2 regions of the Bradyrhizobium sp. SZCCHNRI20481 genome follow, and region 1 is predicted to be linked to the other one. Evidence: predicted binding sites of a transcription regulator. Region 1 holds the regulator's gene; the other holds the start of a gene.
The links. The regulator LexA, encoded in region 1, represses DNA repair genes until DNA is damaged. The targets are predictions, from matches to a motif close to TGTTCNNNNTGTGTTCNG.
Positions count from the first base shown of each region.

Region 2: a site for LexA is predicted at 6,292-6,309, ahead of uvrA (excinuclease ABC subunit UvrA). Genes of this name have one in related genera too.

Region 1 covers NZ_JAUEUE010000002.1:133,744-141,979, reverse strand. Annotated here, with positions in the region: gene QX132_RS03160 (hypothetical protein) at 1-508, shown strand, start outside; gene QX132_RS03155 (alpha/beta hydrolase) at 535-1,524, opposite strand; gene QX132_RS03150 (MBL fold metallo-hydrolase) at 1,537-2,469, opposite strand; gene QX132_RS03145 (LysR family transcriptional regulator) at 2,554-3,507, shown strand; gene glp (gephyrin-like molybdotransferase Glp) at 3,740-4,951, shown strand; gene lexA (transcriptional repressor LexA) at 5,159-5,857, shown strand; gene QX132_RS03130 (hypothetical protein) at 6,117-6,557, shown strand; gene QX132_RS03125 (hypothetical protein) at 6,703-6,999, shown strand; gene QX132_RS03120 (ComEC/Rec2 family competence protein) at 6,954-8,236, opposite strand, start outside.
Region 2 covers NZ_JAUEUE010000002.1:247,001-255,236, forward strand. Annotated here, with positions in the region: gene QX132_RS03680 (HAD hydrolase-like protein) at 40-684, opposite strand; gene QX132_RS03685 (lipase family protein) at 959-1,951, shown strand; gene QX132_RS03690 (hypothetical protein) at 2,145-2,462, shown strand; gene QX132_RS03695 (hypothetical protein) at 2,698-3,027, shown strand; gene uvrA (excinuclease ABC subunit UvrA) at 3,214-6,201, opposite strand; gene QX132_RS03705 (porin family protein) at 6,477-7,121, opposite strand; gene QX132_RS03710 (outer membrane protein) at 7,408-8,148, opposite strand.

The sequences.
Region 1 (8,236 bases):
GCCGGATGCGGGCTGGGACGAGGTGATCCGCTGGGGTCACGAGGACCGCCTGCTGGGACGGCGGCCGACGACGATGAGCGCGCTGGAGATTGCGCTGCTGCCGAAGGCGCGCGTGCCTGGCAGCTCGCTCGCCATGCTCGCGGCTCTGAAAGGCTGCGCACGCGCCAAAGGTTTTGCCGAGCTGTACGCGCCGGTGCGGCCGAACCAGAAACATCTGGCGCCGCGGACGCCAATGCGCGCCTATCTCGATCAGCGGCGCGAAGACGGCCGATTGGTCGATTCCTGGCTGCGCACGCACCTCGGCATCGGTGGCGAGATCGTCAAGATCGCGCCGTGCTCGATGACCATCGTCGGCACGCTCGCCGAGTGGTCGCAATGGACCGGCGTGACCTTCGATCGCTCGGGTGAGATCGAGGTCCCCGCTGCTCTCGTGCCCGTGCTCGCGTCGGTCGAGCACGACCATGCCGCCTATGTCGAGCCGAATGTCTGGATTCGGCATCCGCTCTAACGCGGTGCAGGCCGTCCGCGCGACGATCAACGCGCCGGCACGACGCGCTCGTCCAGAAATCCGATCACCGCATCGAACGCCTGCCGTCGATTCCGCTCCATCAGGATCATGTGCGTGCCCTGCCCGATCTCGACCAGGCGCTTGTACGGCGCGCTCACGAGACGAACGAACAGGTCGTGCGCCATCTCGAAGCGGACGTCCACATCCCATTCCGCCGAGAGCACGAGAACAGGGCAGTTGATCGTGCTGGGATCGTAGATCGGCTGGTCCACGGTCCAATGCTCGCGCACGTCCTGCACCGCGCCCGAAGGCGCGCGGATCGCGCCGGGGTACGGCGAGTCCGGATCGGTCGCGAGCGTCGCCTCCGCCCAGGACTCGAACCAGCCGTCCGGAATCAGCTTGTCCCGCGCCTGCTCCGGAGCGGCGCCGCGCCACGCAGCCTCGAACGCGCGCGGGCTGACGATCCGATAGGCGCCGAGCGGTCCGCCGGCGTCGATGCGCAGCGGCTCGCTGGACAGCCAGAGCGGCGTCACCAGGATCAGCTTCTCGAGCTTCGCGCTCGCCGCGCTCGCGAACTTGCCCGCGACGGTGGCGCCCCAGGACATGCCGAGCACGTTGGCGCGCGGGACGTCGCGATGCCGGCAGATGAAGTCCACCGCCGCGCCGAAATCGTCCACGGCGGTCCGCGCATTGACCAATGGAGATCCCTCCTCGGCCGCCCGCGACATCTCCGGCGGCCGGCTGGAGCCGCCATAGCCGCGCGCATCGACGGCCCAGACATCGTAGCCGGCCTGCGCCAGGACATCCATGAAGGAGGCGCCACCAACCGCGACGTCGAACAGGCTGGCGGATGAAAAGGTGGCGCCGTGCATCATCACCAGCGTGCGCTCGGCCGAGAACCGTTGCACGTCATGCCGGCGCTTGTTGATGAGCTGAAGCTGTACATCGGACACCGGGCCTTCGATCAGGCGGCGCTCGGAAACGATGCGCGAGGAGGACGTTGCGTTCTCGGTCATGGTCACCTCGGATCAGGCGAACTGCCACGCGAACCGGTCGCCGTCGCGGCTGATCCGCCCGGCCGAGGACTCGGCGAAGTGGGTCGTGAACACGAGGGAGCCGGTCTCGGCGGCATGGTTCATCGCCCATCGGCGTGAGGTCCGCGCCGCATCCGGAAATTCGCAATAGACCGAGTTCCAATCCGGACGCGCGACCTGCAGCGGATGATGCATCACATCGCCCCAGAACAGCGCGCGCTCGCCGCGCGAGGTGAGACTGATGCAGGCGTGATCGATGCTGTGACCAGGGCTCGGCAGATAGCGGAAGCCATCCACGACCTCGCTGCCATCGACCGTGATCTCACGCGCGAGGCCGGCCTCGACGATCGGCAGCACGCTGTCTTCGTAGACCCCTGGCAGCGGCGGATGCAGCATGCGACCGAGACCGGCCGCATCCCTGATCGCGGCATCCGAGCCGTCAGCGGCCGACAGTGCCGCCAGATAGGCGCGCTCGCGGCCTGAGAAAACGTACCGGGCGTTCGGAAACACCGGCGTCCAACGGCCATCGGCAAGCTGCGTATTCCACCCCACATGATCCGCGTGCAGATGCGTCATCAGGACGAGATCGACATCGCCAGGGGCGACGCCGGCCGCCCGCAGCCGGTCGAGAAACGGCTCGTTCAAGCGATGCAGAACTGCTGCGCCGGGCCGCTCCTTGTCATTGCCGGTGGCCGTGTCGATCAGGACCACCCGCTCTGGCGTCCGCACCAGCCAGCTATGGATGCTCAGGCGCAACGATCCCGTGTGCGGATCGACCGATCCCGGCCCCACCTGGCCTCGTTCCCGAACGATGCTGTCTGCTTCTACGCCCGGAAACAAAAACTCTCCCTCGACCGCATCGAGGCCGATCTCGAAGATCCTCGTGATGGTGGCGTCTCCGACGCGATAGGTCGTGATGTCCTGCATGTCTGGCGGCCTCGATCCGAACGGTGGTCTTGTCTGGGCCGAGATCTAGGACTAGGTCATACATTCCTCAAATCGATCCAGCTCATGCAGTCCATCGATCACTTCGATCTTCGCTCCTTCGACCTCAATCTGCTGGTCGCGTTCGACGCGCTCATGCAGGAGCGCAGCGTGACGCGCGCGGCCGCACGCCTCAAGGTGGGTCAGCCTGCGATGAGCCATACGCTGTCGACGCTTCGCGTGCTGCTGCAGGACGAGCTGTTCGTCCGCGTCGGCGCCGTCATGCAGCCGACGCCAAAGGCTGCGGTGCTCGCCGGGCCGGTTCGGGCGGCGCTGGGGCAGATGCAGGCAGCGCTGCATGCCGCACCGGAGTTCGACCCGGCGACCGAGCAGCGCACCATCCGCCTGGGATTTTCAAGTGAGGTCGAGCTGCTGCTGATCCCCGAGCTCACCGCGGTGCTCCGTCGAACGGCGCCCGGCGTGCGGCTTCTCAGCCGGCCGACCGAACGTAACGAGGTGCATCGCCTGCTCGACGACGGAGCCTTGGATGTCGCGGTCGGCTGCTTCGACGCCGTCGCACAGCGGCACAGATCCCAGCTCCTGTTCGAGCAGGCGCTGAGCTGCGTCTACAATCCAAAGCGCATCGCGATGAAAACGCCGATCAGCCTCGCCGACTATCTGTCGCTTCCGCACGCGCTGGTGACGCTGACCAACAGCCTGCAGGGCTGTCTGGAGGCGGCGCTGGATGAGATCGGGACCGAGCTCAACGTGGTCTCGGCCTCCTCGGAATTCCTCAGCGTGCTGGCGACGGTCGCCGCATCACCGGTGATCACGACGATACCGACCAGGATGGCAAAGCTCTACGGGCCGCGATTTGGGCTGACGCTCTGTCCCGCGCCGTTGAAGCTGCGGCTGCCGGCCGTCTCGATGGTCTGGCCGCTGCAGCTCGATCGTGATGCAGCATCGGTCTGGCTGCGGAACATGGTGGCGGACATCCTGCACACGACCGAGCGCGCCGCCTGTCGCGCGGCTGCTGGATAGAACGCGGGGCGGGAGCTAATCGGAACGGCGCATCGGCCAACGCCTTGGCACTGCGGTCGACCTTCTGCGCACTGATTGCAGGGTTTCTCGCGCGGTCGTGAGGCAGCGGCCCGGACGCGGCCAACATCAGACGATCAGAAGGCAGGAAGCGGCCTGAGCCCTTGGCCGGGCCGTGCGCGTTCGGTTAGAAGGCGACTCATTCGATCTGCCGTCTCCGTCCGAAGGAACTCTCATGGCCCTGATGCCGGTGTCTGATGCGTTGTCCGCCGTGCTCGCCGGCGCCGAGCCGCTGGCCGAGGAGCTGGTGACGCTGGACGAGGCCCATCACCGCATCCTGGCCCGCGACCTCGCGGCGCTGCGGACGCAGCCGCCCGAGGCGATGTCGGCGATGGACGGCTACGCCGTGCGCGCGGCGGACGCAGCCCAGGCCAAGGTGCGGCTGAGGGTGATCGGCGAGGTCGCGGCGGGGCGGCCGTTCGATCGCGTGGTCGGACCCGGCGAGGCGGCGCGCATCTTCACTGGTGGCGTTGTCCCTGAGGGCGCCGACGCGGTGGTGATCCAGGAGGACACGATCGCCGAAGATGGCCACGTCGTGATCACCGAGGCCGCGATCAAGGGCCGGCACATCCGGCCCGCCGGCGTCGACTTTCATGAGGGCATGGTGCTGCTGAAGGCGGGCCGCCGGCTCAGCGACCGCGACCTGTCGCTGGCGGCCAGCATGAATCATCCGGCACTGCCGGTGCGGCGCCGGCCGAAGGTGGCGCTGCTCGCCACCGGCGACGAGCTCGTGATGCCTGGCTCGACGCCCGGCCCGGGCCAGATCGTCTATTCCAACGGCTACGCCCTGCGGGCGCTGGTGCGCAGCGAGGGCGCGACACCGATCGATCTCGGCATCGCCGCGGATACGATGGAGGCCACGATCGCCGGGATCCGGCGGGCGCGCGAGGCCAAGGCCGACATCCTGATCACGACCGGCGGCGCCTCGGTCGGCGATCACGACCTCGTCAAGCAGGCGCTCGAAGCCGAGGGCGTCGAGATGGCGTTCTGGAAGATCGCGATGCGGCCGGGCAAGCCGATGATGCACGGACGGCTCGGCGACATGAGGGTGATCGGACTGCCCGGCAATCCGGTGTCGTCCTATGTCTGCGCCATCCTGTTCCTGGTGCCGCTGATTCGGCGGCTGCTCGGCCGCGACGAAGCTCGCATGCCACGCGAGACCGCCCTGCTCGGCCGCGAACTCGGGGCCAACGATTCGCGCGAGGACTATCTGCGGGCGCAGCTCGAGGAGCGCGCCGACGGCACCCTGATCGCAACGCCGGTGACCCAGCAGGATTCGTCGCTGCTCGGCAATCTCGCGCTCTCGCAGGCGCTGGTGATCCGGCGGGCGTTTGCGCCGAAGGCCGCCGCCGGCAGCCCGTGCGAGATCCTGCGCCTGCCGAGCTAGGCCGTTTCCCCCCGGCAAAGCCCGGTCCGTTCACTACAATTTAAGGATTGCGGAACACACATCGAACATATAGTGTCCGTTCATGATTTGTTTTTAGTATGTTGCGGGCGACGCGATGATGGTCCGACTCCAAGGCGCTCTCAGCCGGTTTGTGCTCAAGGCGCAGCTCCTGGACTCGGACGACAACAAACTGGGGACCAGGTCGAGATGCTGACGCGCAAACAGTACGAACTTCTGCGGTTCATCAACGAGCGGCTCAAGGAAGCCGGCGTGCCGCCGTCCTTCGACGAGATGAAGGATGCGCTCGATCTGCGCTCGAAGTCCGGCATTCATCGCCTGATCACGGCGCTCGAGGAGCGCGGCTTCATCCGCCGGCTGCCCAACCGCGCCCGCGCGATCGAGGTGATCAAGCTGCCCGAGCTGTCACAGGCCGCCAACAACCGCCGCGGCTTCACCCCATCGGTGATCGAGGGCAATCTCGGCAAGGTGCGCACCAGCAGTCCCGCGCTGGACGATGGCGAGCGCCCCGTCGCGGTGCCGGTGATGGGCCGCATCGCCGCCGGTACCCCGATCGAGGCGCTACAGACGCGCAGCCACACCATCAGCGTGCCTGCCGACATGCTCGGCAACGGCGATCACTATGCGCTCGAGGTGCGCGGCGACTCCATGGTCGATGCCGGCATCCTCGACGGCGACATGGCGCTGATCCAGCGCAACGAGACCGCCGACACCGGCGACATCGTGGTAGCGCTCATCGACGACGAGGAAGCGACGTTGAAGCGCTTCCGCCGCCGCGGCGCATCGATCGCGCTGGAGCCGGCCAACACCGCCTACGAGGTCCGCATCCTGCCGCCGAACCGGGTGAAGATCCAAGGCAAGCTGGTCGGGCTGTATCGCAAGTACTGATCGCGGACGCGATCGGTCGATCGGCGACGGGCGCACGCGCTTCGCCGCCGATCGAAATTGGTCACACGCGAATGCACCTCAGGATGTGCAGCGCGGCATGCTCAAACGCTTGTGATCGCCCGCGGGCGCACGCGGTGCAGATCAGCGCAGAATTGCCGTGAAGCGCGCGCTAACATCACCATCGATGTCCACTCTGATAGAGGCCTGCGCCTGTCCGGGGGGAGCGTGGGTCGGCTATCTCTCAACGAGGAGCGATCCGATGTGTGACTACAGCCTCCATGCGGTTGCGTCCCGTCCCGCCAAGGTCGGCGAGACGTTGATCTCGACGACGTTTCGCGGCACCGCCACCCGCGGCTTCGCCCTCGAGAGCGAGCCGACCGTCGCCGTCTGCATGCTGCCCGGCACCGAGTTGGCATTTGTCGAGGACGTCCGCTACGACAGCCGCTGGCTCTGGACCCGGACGATCCGCGAGCGCGTCGCGAAGTTCAACAGCATCGAGACGCACATCCCCGATCGCCATCACGACGCGATCGAATTCGCCGACGGCCGCCACGTGCTGGTGACCCAGCTCTGCGAGGGCCAGCGCGTCACCGTGCTACAATTGCCGGTCAGCAAGCAGCCGGCCGAGCGCCGCCCGGGCGTGGCGGAGGACGTTCCGGCTTCGCAGGCCACACCGATTCGCCGCATCAGCATCACCTGAGCGCCTGCGCGTCCGCATTTCTCTCGGTCATGAGCGAGCTTTCGGCCGGGGGAGATTTGGTTTCTGCAAGCGCAAGGTCCTTTCGGGCGACCCTCACGCTCCGGCATCGCATCGAATAGGAACGACATCCCTCGGCCAGCATTGTGTGCCGGGGGAGCTTGCCGCCGCGGTCAACAAGATCGATTGGAACAAGGCTGACCGGATCACCGAGCCCGACCGCTACATGCTTGCGTTCGGATGGCTGACGGTCACGGCTGATGACATCGCCATCTGGCAACGATATCCGGGCGCTGCGTTCACGCTGGTCGAAGGTCCCTCGCTGTTCGATGGACCCGACGACACCGAGTATCATCTCGGCACGTTGTATCATCTCAGCACGTTCGAGCTGTCCGGCGCTCAATCCTGTTCGCCCTGCTCCGTCTCCGGCGGCGTCGCGTCCTGAAGCCGCGACACCGGCGCACGCGGCGTCAGCGTCGTGTCGAACTCGCCGGCCTCGGCGGGCGCCGGCCACCACGGGCGATCGGTGCCGCCAGCGCGCACCGGCGTGACGGAGAAGCCGGTGCCCCGCTGCACCAGCATCAAGGCGCCCTGCTGCTGCAGGCGCTGGCGATCGATGACGGCCGCCGCGCAGGATGACGGCACGGCGCGCGCGGTGACGATCAGCGCGGCACGGGCGCAATCATCGTCGAGCGCCTCGGCGCGCAGGGTCAAGGCGGCGAATCGGCCGTCGGCCATCGCGACCACGCAGCCCGCCTCGTCGCAGGAGACGCCATCGGCGAGCGATGAATCCGCCGGCAGCCGGGCATCGGCGTCGGCCGCGAGCCACTCCTTGGTGGCGAACACGTCCTTGCCGGTGCGCATCACATGCAGGCGTCCGTCACGGCCGCGCACCGCCACCGTGCGCCCGTCGCCGGCGATCAGGACGTCGGGCAGCGGCGTCGTGGCGGCCCACGCGGTGGCCACCACGAGCCCGACGGCGCCCGACCAGCGCAGCGGTGTGCGCAGCAGGCCGATCAGGATGACGCCGAGGCTGGCCAGGATCAGCGGACCGATGCCGAAGCCCGGGATGCGCCCGACCGCGCCGGGCAGCGCCGCCACCCAGCGCGTCACCGCGATCATCCAGTCGATGCCGAGGCCCATCAGCGTCCACCAGGGACCGTCGAGCCCGAACGGCGCCGCCAGCAGGCCGAGCAGTCCGGCGGGCATCACCAGCACCGAAACCACCGGCATCGCCGCGAGATTGGCGAGCACGCCATAGGGCGTGACGCGATGGAAGTGGAACGCGGCATAGGGCGTGGTCGCAAGCCCCGCGATCAGCGAGGCCAGCAGCAGCATCGCAAGCTCGCGGCCGCCCCACAGCGCGATGCGCTGCGCCGGGGAGCTGTCCGGCGTCGCAAACAGTTTGGGCAGGCCGAACTGCACCAGCGCGACCAGGCCGAGCGTCGCCGCGAACGACATCTGGAAGCTCGGATGCACCAGCGCTTCGGGTGCCGCGATCAGCACGATCATCGCCGCGACCGCGAGCGTGCGGAAGGTGACGGCGCGGCGATCGACCATGACCGCGATCAGCACCACGGCCGTCATGAAGAACGATCTCTGCGTCGCGACCTCCGCGCCCGACAGCAGCAGGTAGAACGCCGCCGCGACCAGCGCCGCCGCGGCCGCCCATTTCTTGATCG
Region 2 (8,236 bases), 110 kb from region 1:
CTCGTCGTTATCCCTGCATGTCGCTGGCGCTGATGTAGGCTACGAATCTCGTCTGGCGGGCACCACCAACCGTTCCACGATCTCGTCCATCCGGGTGAACAGCATCTCCGGCTGGTGGTCGCGCAGCGCCTGCTCCGCGGCATAGCCCCACGTCACCGCACCGAAGGCGATGCCGGCGGCGCGCGCAGCCTCGATGTCGCGGGTCTCGTCGCCGATCGCGATGGCCTGGGCCGGGTCGACGCGCAGCCGCTTCAGCACCCGGCGAAACTTCCGTGCCTTGCCGAACACCGAGGCCGAGCAATCGAAATCGGCGAACAGACCGGCGCGCGATCCGAGCTTCTGCCGCGCGTTGGCCTCGCTGTCTGACGAGACCAATGCGAGCATGGTGCCGTTCGCGGCAAGCGTGTCGAGCATGATGTCGACGCCTGCAAACAGCGGGATGCTTGCTGCATGCGCCGTCTTCAGCCGGCGCACGTGGCGCGCGATCAAGGGCAGCTTCCAGCGCGGCACCTGAAGGAAATCGAGGATCTCACGGGTCGAGGCATGGCGCAGCCCGTCGATGTCCTGCTCCTCGACCTGACGAAAGCGGTACCGCACAGCGACGGCATTCACGTGGGTGCGAAACCACGGGAAGCTGTCGGCGAGCGTGCCGTCGAGATCGAAGATGACGAGGGAATATGGCATCGCGTGGGGTGAGCGCGGCGAGGGGCTGATGATCGTCGAGGCGTGTCGTCCTGCGACAGTCCCTGCGCCATAGCAATGGGAGGGGCGGCGCGCAATGAGATGCGACCCTTGCGTGTCGCAGCTCCATGGTGACGTTCGACGATCAGGGGTTGAACATGTTGTGATGTGCACCTGGAAATAACGCGGTCTATGATCCCGATGCGCCGGCGGATCAGAGTCTGCCTGCCCAATTTGATCGAATTTGTTTTCATCATTCAAGCCAGAGAGATTTCACATGGCCCTCAACAAGGTTGCTGCAGCGTATCTGTCCTACTTCGCCTATATCGACGACGCGCTCGATACGGTTCAGCCGAGCGATTTCGTGACGATGCTGAAGTCCGTTCCGTCGGGCGCAGCGAACGGTCCGTGGTCGCTCGTCTGGGGCCCGGCGGTCAACAACGGCGTGCTCGCCTATGTCGCGCAAGGCAGCGACGGCAGCTACGCGCTGGCGTTCCGCGGCACCGATGTCGACGGCTCGGTCGGCGGTGCCTTCGAGAACGTGCTCGCCGACGTCGATGCCGTCTTCCAGGTGCCGTGGCTGTATCCGCAGCAGGCCGGCTCGCCGCTGCAGATCAGTGCCGGGATCAACGATGCGCTGGCGCTGGTCATCGCGCTCACCGATCCCGCGACGGACCTGTCGCTGCTCGACTATCTGCGCGGCCTTGCGGCCAAGCAGAATCTGCAACTGATGGTGACCGGGCACAGCCTGGGCGGCGCGCTCGCCGTGGTGGCGACGGCGTGGCTGCAGGATCAACTGCCGAAGCTGAACTCGTCGCTGAAGTTCACGCTGTGGCCGCACACCTTCGCGGCTCCGACCATGTGGAACGCGGGCTTCGCGACCACCTTCGCGAAGGCCTATACCTACTATGCGGCGGTCAACAGCAACGACATCGTGCCGATGGGATGGGCCAATCTGAAAGGGATTCTCGTCACCTATGCGCCGCCGGCGCCGGTCCTGAAGGACACCAACTACTACTCGATCTACAAGCCGCTTGAGATCCTCAGCGCAACGATCCCGACCTATACGTCGATCGTGCCGAGCAATCCGGACCTGTTCACGATCACGCCGATCGTGGAGACGAACGATTCCTGGACCGCAGAAGCCGGCTACATGCATTCCATGCAGTTGCAGTACTTCCCGCACGCGACTGGCACGACGGCGCCGCCGCTGCCGGGGGTCACCAAGACCGGCGTGGCGCGGCCGCGGGCGGTCGCCGTCGCAGCGTGAGCTGCTGATCAGGGGACGTCGCCGTCCGGGTCGCGTCTCGCGTTGCCCTCTTGCGAGCCTGCTCCCGCAGGTCTGCAAGAGGGTTTTGACGCGAATCCGATCAATAATCTCTCACGGCTTTTGTGAGCGTGCGCTGCAGGAACGCCTGGCGCAGTGCGGTCGTTGACCCCCGCACAGACGCAAGGAGAGACACATGCAACGCACGCTCAAGATGGCCGCGCTGGCCGCCGCCACGCTGGTGCTCGGCACCGCCGCCGCATCCGCGCAGGGCTATGCCCGCTACGGCGACTCGATGGCCTGGGGGCCGCCGACACAGGGCAACGATTCCGAGCCGGTGTATGACGCCGCGCCGGCGCCGGCCTACGCGCCGGGTGAAGTAGCGTGGGGTACAACGGCCTGGGGCCACGGCTACAACGGCACCAACCATCCGACTCCGAGCTCGACCCAGGGCGATGTCGGTCCGTCCGGCAACAACAACGGTACGCTGACCGGTGTCTACCGGCAGTGGTAGCCGCCATCTCGCGTTAAACGTTAGGCGATCAAACCCGCCGCTCGACAAGAGCAGCTGGTTTGTCGTGTCGGACGGGTTCGCTGCGCGTGTCGGCGATGTCACGAAGCCGTTGGATCACGAGGTCGCGCGAAGGGGAGCGTCGCGTTGTGTCGCACGATTGTTGTGGGGACCGGCGGAACCTTGGATGGATCGATATCGTTTGTTCTCCGAGAATTAGGAACGAAGGAGCAAGTTCATGACGCGCACGTTTGGATTCGCCGTGCTGACCGCCGTCACGCTCGTGGCTGGCACCGCTGCGGCCTCGGCCGGCGAATACGGCCCGGGCGGCTACGGCTATGGTGGCCAGGTCACCAGCACCTACGCCTACCGCGATTCCTTCGCCTGGGCGCCGGGGCCGGTCTATGAGGAAGGCTACGTCGCGGTCGCGCCGGGCCCGTATGACGGCCCGGGCTGGGGCACCGGCTACAACGGCACCAACCATCCGACCCCGAGCTCGACCCAGGGCGACGTCGGCCCGGGCGGCAACAACAACGGCACGCGCAGCGGATATTATCGCCAGTGGTAATCTGAGTTCGTTGTGGAAACATCGAGCCCGCCGCTCTGTAGAGAGTGGCGGGCTTTGCTGTGATGAACCGGTATCGACCACATGCGTCATTGCGAGGAGCGAAGCGACGAAGCAATCCAGAGACGCGCACGCGGCCCTGGATCGCTTCGCTCGCAACGACGATCGATACAAGGGAATTGAGGGCAACTACTCCGCCGCCTCGCTGGCTGCGCCCCGGCCGCGCTTCTTCGGCTTGGCTGACTTCTCCAGCACCGGCTTGAGGAACTGCCCGGTGTAGCTGCGCGGCGCCTTGACGATGTCCTCGGGCGGGCCCCAGGCGACGATCTCGCCGCCGCCGTCGCCGCCTTCGGGGCCGAGATCGATCACCCAGTCGGCGGTCTTGATGACCTCGAGATTGTGCTCGATCACCACTACCGAATTGCCCTGCGCGACCAGCTCGTGCAGCACCTCCAGCAGCTTCTTGACGTCGTGGAAGTGCAGGCCGGTGGTCGGCTCGTCCAGGATGTAGAGCGTGCGGCCGGTGGCGCGCTTGGACAGCTCCTTGGCGAGCTTGACGCGCTGCGCCTCGCCGCCGGAGAGCGTGGTGGCCTGCTGGCCGACATGGATGTAGTCGAGGCCGACGCGACGCAGCGTCTCGAAGGTGTCGCGCACGCGCGGCACCGCCTTGAAGAATTCGGCGGCTTCCTCGACGGTCATGTCGAGCACGTCGGCGATCGACTTGCCCTTGAACAGCACGTCGAGCGTCTCGCGGTTGTAACGCTTGCCCTTGCAGACGTCGCAGGTGACGTAGACGTCGGGCAAAAAGTGCATCTCGATCTTGATGACGCCGTCGCCCTGGCAGGCCTCGCAGCGGCCGCCCTTGACGTTGAAGGAGAAGCGGCCCGGCTCGTAGCCGCGTGCCTTCGATTCCGGCAGGCCGGCGAACCATTCGCGGATCGGGGTGAATGCGCCGGTATAGGTCGCGGGATTGGAGCGCGGGGTGCGGCCGATCGGCGACTGGTCGATATCGATGATCTTGTCGATGTGCTCCAGGCCCTCGATGCGATCGTGCGGCGCGGCGGCCTCGTTGGCGCCGTTGAGCTTGCGCGCGATCGCCTTGTAGAGCGTGTCGATGAGAAGCGTCGACTTGCCGCCGCCGGAGACGCCGGTGATGGCGGTGAACAGGCCGAGCGGGATCTCGGCCGACACGTTCTTTAAGTTATTGCCGCGGGCGTTGACGACCTTGATGGTGCGGCGATGGTTCGGCGGCCGCCGCTCGGGCACCTCGACCTCGAGCTCGCCGGTGAGATATTTGCCGGTCAGCGACGCCGGATTGCGCATGATCTCGGCCGGCGTGCCCTCGGCGACGATGTTGCCGCCATGGGTGCCGGCGCCGGGGCCGATGTCGAGCACGTAGTCGGCGAGGCGAATGGCATCCTCGTCATGCTCGACCACGATCACGGTGTTGCCGAGGTCGCGCAGCCGCTTCAGCGTGTCGAGCAGGCGGGCGTTGTCGCGCTGGTGCAGGCCGATCGAGGGCTCGTCGAGCACGTAGAGCACGCCGGTCAGGCCCGAGCCGATCTGCGACGCCAGGCGGATGCGCTGGCTCTCGCCGCCCGACAAGGTGCCGGAGGAGCGCGCCAGGGTCAGATAGTTCAAGCCGACGTCGAGCAGGAAGGTGAGGCGGTCGCGGATCTCCTTGAGGATGCGGGTGGCGATCTCGGTCTGCTGCGCGTTCAGGGCCTTCGGCACCTCGGCGAACCATTCGCCGGCAGCCCTGACGCTGAGCTCGGAGATCTCGCCGATGTGCTTGCCGGCGACCTTGACGCACAGCGCCTCGGGCTTCAGCCGGAAGCCGTTGCAGCCGGCGCAGGGCACGTCGTTGAAGTACTTGCCGAGCTCCTCGCGCGCCCATTCGCTCTCGGTCTCGCGGAAGCGGCGCTCGATGTTGGTGATCACGCCCTCGAACGGCTTCTTGGTGTCGTAGGCGCGGACGCCGTCCTCATAGGTGAACTTGATCTCGTCGTCGCCGGAGCCGTGCAGCAGCGCGTTCTGCGTCTTCTTCGGCAGGTCCTTCCACTTGGTGTCGAGCGTGAACTTGTAGAACTTGCCGAGCGCTGTCAGCGTCTGCAGGTAATAGGGCGAGGACGACTTGGCCCAGGGGGCGATCGCGCCCTTGCGCAGGGTGACGTCCTTGTCGGGAATGACGAGATCAGCATCGACGTGCTGCTCGACACCGAGGCCGCCGCATTCCGGGCAGGCGCCGTAGGGATTGTTGAACGAGAACAGCCGCGGCTCGATCTCGGGAATGGTGAAACCGGAGACTGGGCAGGCGAACTTCTCCGAGAACAGGATGCGCTCGGGCCCGCTCTTGTCATGGATCTTGGCGGTCTTCTTCTTCTCCTCGGCCGGGGCGGCGGAGGCGGGCGCGTCGGCGAACTCGATCACGGCGAGTCCCTCCGCGAGCTTCAGCGCGGTCTCGAAACTCTCCGCGAGGCGCTGGCCGATGTCGGGGCGCACCACGATGCGGTCGACGACGACGTCGATGTCGTGCGGGAACTTCTTGTCGAGCGTGGGCACCTCGGCGAGCTCATGGAAGGTGCCGTCGATCTTGACGCGCTGAAAGCCCTTCTTGAGATATTCGGCGAGCTCCTTCTTGTACTCGCCCTTGCGTCCGCGCACGACCGGGGCCAGCAGATAGAGGCGGGTGCCCTCGGGCAGCGCCAGCACGCGGTCGACCATCTGCGAGACGGTCTGGCTTTCGATCGGCAGGCCGGTGGCCGGGGAGTAGGGCACGCCGACGCGCGCCCAGAGCAGCCGCATGTAGTCGTAGATCTCGGTGACCGTGCCGACCGTCGAGCGCGGGTTCTTCGAGGTGGTCTTCTGCTCGATCGAGATCGCCGGCGACAGGCCGTCGATCTGGTCGACATCAGGCTTCTGCATCATCTCAAGGAACTGGCGCGCATAGGCCGACAGCGATTCGACGTAGCGGCGCTGGCCCTCGGCATAGATCGTATCGAAGGCGAGCGAGGATTTGCCGGAACCGGACAGGCCGGTGAAGACCACGAGCCTGTCGCGCGGGATCTCGACGTCGATGTTCTTGAGGTTGTGCTCGCGGGCGCCGCGGATCGTGATCGCCCGCAGGCTCGACTGGTTGGCTTGCGCGCGCTGCTTGGCCTTGAGCACTTCATCCATGACGATCGTCCCACGGCGCAGAGTCGCGCCATCGTTGCAGGCGCGTTCGCCGGAAGCCGGCCATCGGACGCCAGAGGGAAAAGGTATCGTCGGAACGTAGGAAGAACGGGGCTGGATTTCCAGTGCCGTCAGCGAATCATCAACAATGCGCGCAGGGAATGGCAGCGAATGGCAGGAGGCTGCCGGTTCCGTCCTGCCTTGTGCGCGATCCCGCAAAGAAAAAGCCTCCGCTCTGGCAGAGCGGAGGCTGTGTGCGTTGGCCCGGAGGCGAAGACTTAGAAGTGGTAGTTGATGCCGACCTGACCGGAATGCACGTTGAGCGTGCCGGTCGCGAGCGTGCCGAGGCCGGTGAAGGTGTAGCTCTCGCCACCGAAGCTCTTGTAGAGGTATTCGCCCTTCAGCGACCAGTTCGGGGCGAACATGTACTCGACGCCAGCGCCGACGGTCCAGCCGGAGTGGATCTTGCTGTCCGAAGCGGCGAAGCCCGGAGCCGTCAGCGAGACGCGGTTGTCAGCCCAGGCGTAACCACCGGTCGCGTACAGCAGGGTCGGGCCGAAGGCGTAGCCGATGCGGCCGCGGACGGTGCCCCAGTCACGGATCTTGGATTCGGCGTTGACACCGAGCGCGCCAACGTTTGCGTTGATGTCGGCCCAAGCGGCGTCGGCCTCGAGGCCGAACACGACAGCACCCTGCTGCCAGTTGTAGCCGACGGTGCCGCCAGCGAAGCCGCCCTTCATGGCCGCGAAGTCAGCATCCTCGTTGGCATAGCCGCCCATGGCACCGATGTAGAAGCCGGTCCAGGTCAGCACAGGCGCGGCAACCGGCGCCTTGGTGTAGGTCGGGCGCGCGGCAAGATCAGCGGCGGCAGCGGGAGCGGCCAGGGCGGCCAAGGCCACGGTCGCGAGCAGGATCTTCTTCATTCCAGTCTCCAGTTTATTCCTAACAGTCCGCATCGCACCGAGAGTTTTACGCACGAAACAGACTCACCCGTTCAAGTTGACGAGGTTCCTATAGCCCGGTTCCGTACGGATTACCGTCACCCTGAAGACACACTCGCGGCCAAACCGCGTTTTTACGGGCAAGTTCCAGAAAGCCTATGTCACTCAACTGCTTGGTTCCGGGTGTGGCGAGCCGGCAAGGTGGCATCAGGGCAACAAAAAAGGCCGGCTTTCGCCGGCCTTTCTCGGAACCTGTCGGTTGCAGGTGTCAGTACTTGGCGATGACCGGACCGCCGAAGTGGTAGCTGAGGCCGGCCTTGACGGTGTGGACGGTGTCCTTCCACTCGGAGCGGTTGGTCGCGAAAGCGCTGTACTGGATCGCGCTCTTGCCGAAGTCGAGATAGTTGTACTCGAGCTTGGCCGACCAGTTCGGCGCGAACATGTATTCGGCGCCGGCGCCGACCGTGTAGCCCCAGCGGGTGGTGTTCTGGCTGAAGACGTTGCCGGGGACGCCGTCATAGCGATGCTGCAACTGGCCCACCGCGGCGCCGCCGCTGACGAAGAACAGGGCGGGACCGGCGGCATAGCCGAGGCGGCCCTTGATGTCGCCGAAGCTGGTCAGCTTGGTGAAGAAGGTGTCGCCGAGGCCGGCATTGACCACGGCGGAGCGGCCGTTGATGTCGGCCCAGTGATAGTCGCCTTCGAGGCCGAACACGACGTTGTCGACCTGCCAGTTGTAGCCGACCACGCCGCCGACGAAGCCGCCATTGGTGTTGTAGTTCTGGGTGCCCAGGAAGCCCGGCGCATTGAAGCGGCCGAGGAAGGTCTCCTTGCTGGTGCCCCAGCCGCCGCCGCCCTGGATGCCGGCGTAGAGGCCCGACCAGCTCAGGATCTGCGCGACCATCGGCGGCGCCTTCGTATAGGGACGTGCCGCCATGTCGGCCGCCGAAGCGGACGTGGCCGTTGCGATGCCGACGAGCGCCGTCGTGATCACAAACAACTTCTTCATCAAATTCTCCCCCGGGAGGTTGGAATGACAAGCGATGGGCAAGTCATACACAGGGCATCCCGGTGAGGCTGTAACGCGCCCGCCACAG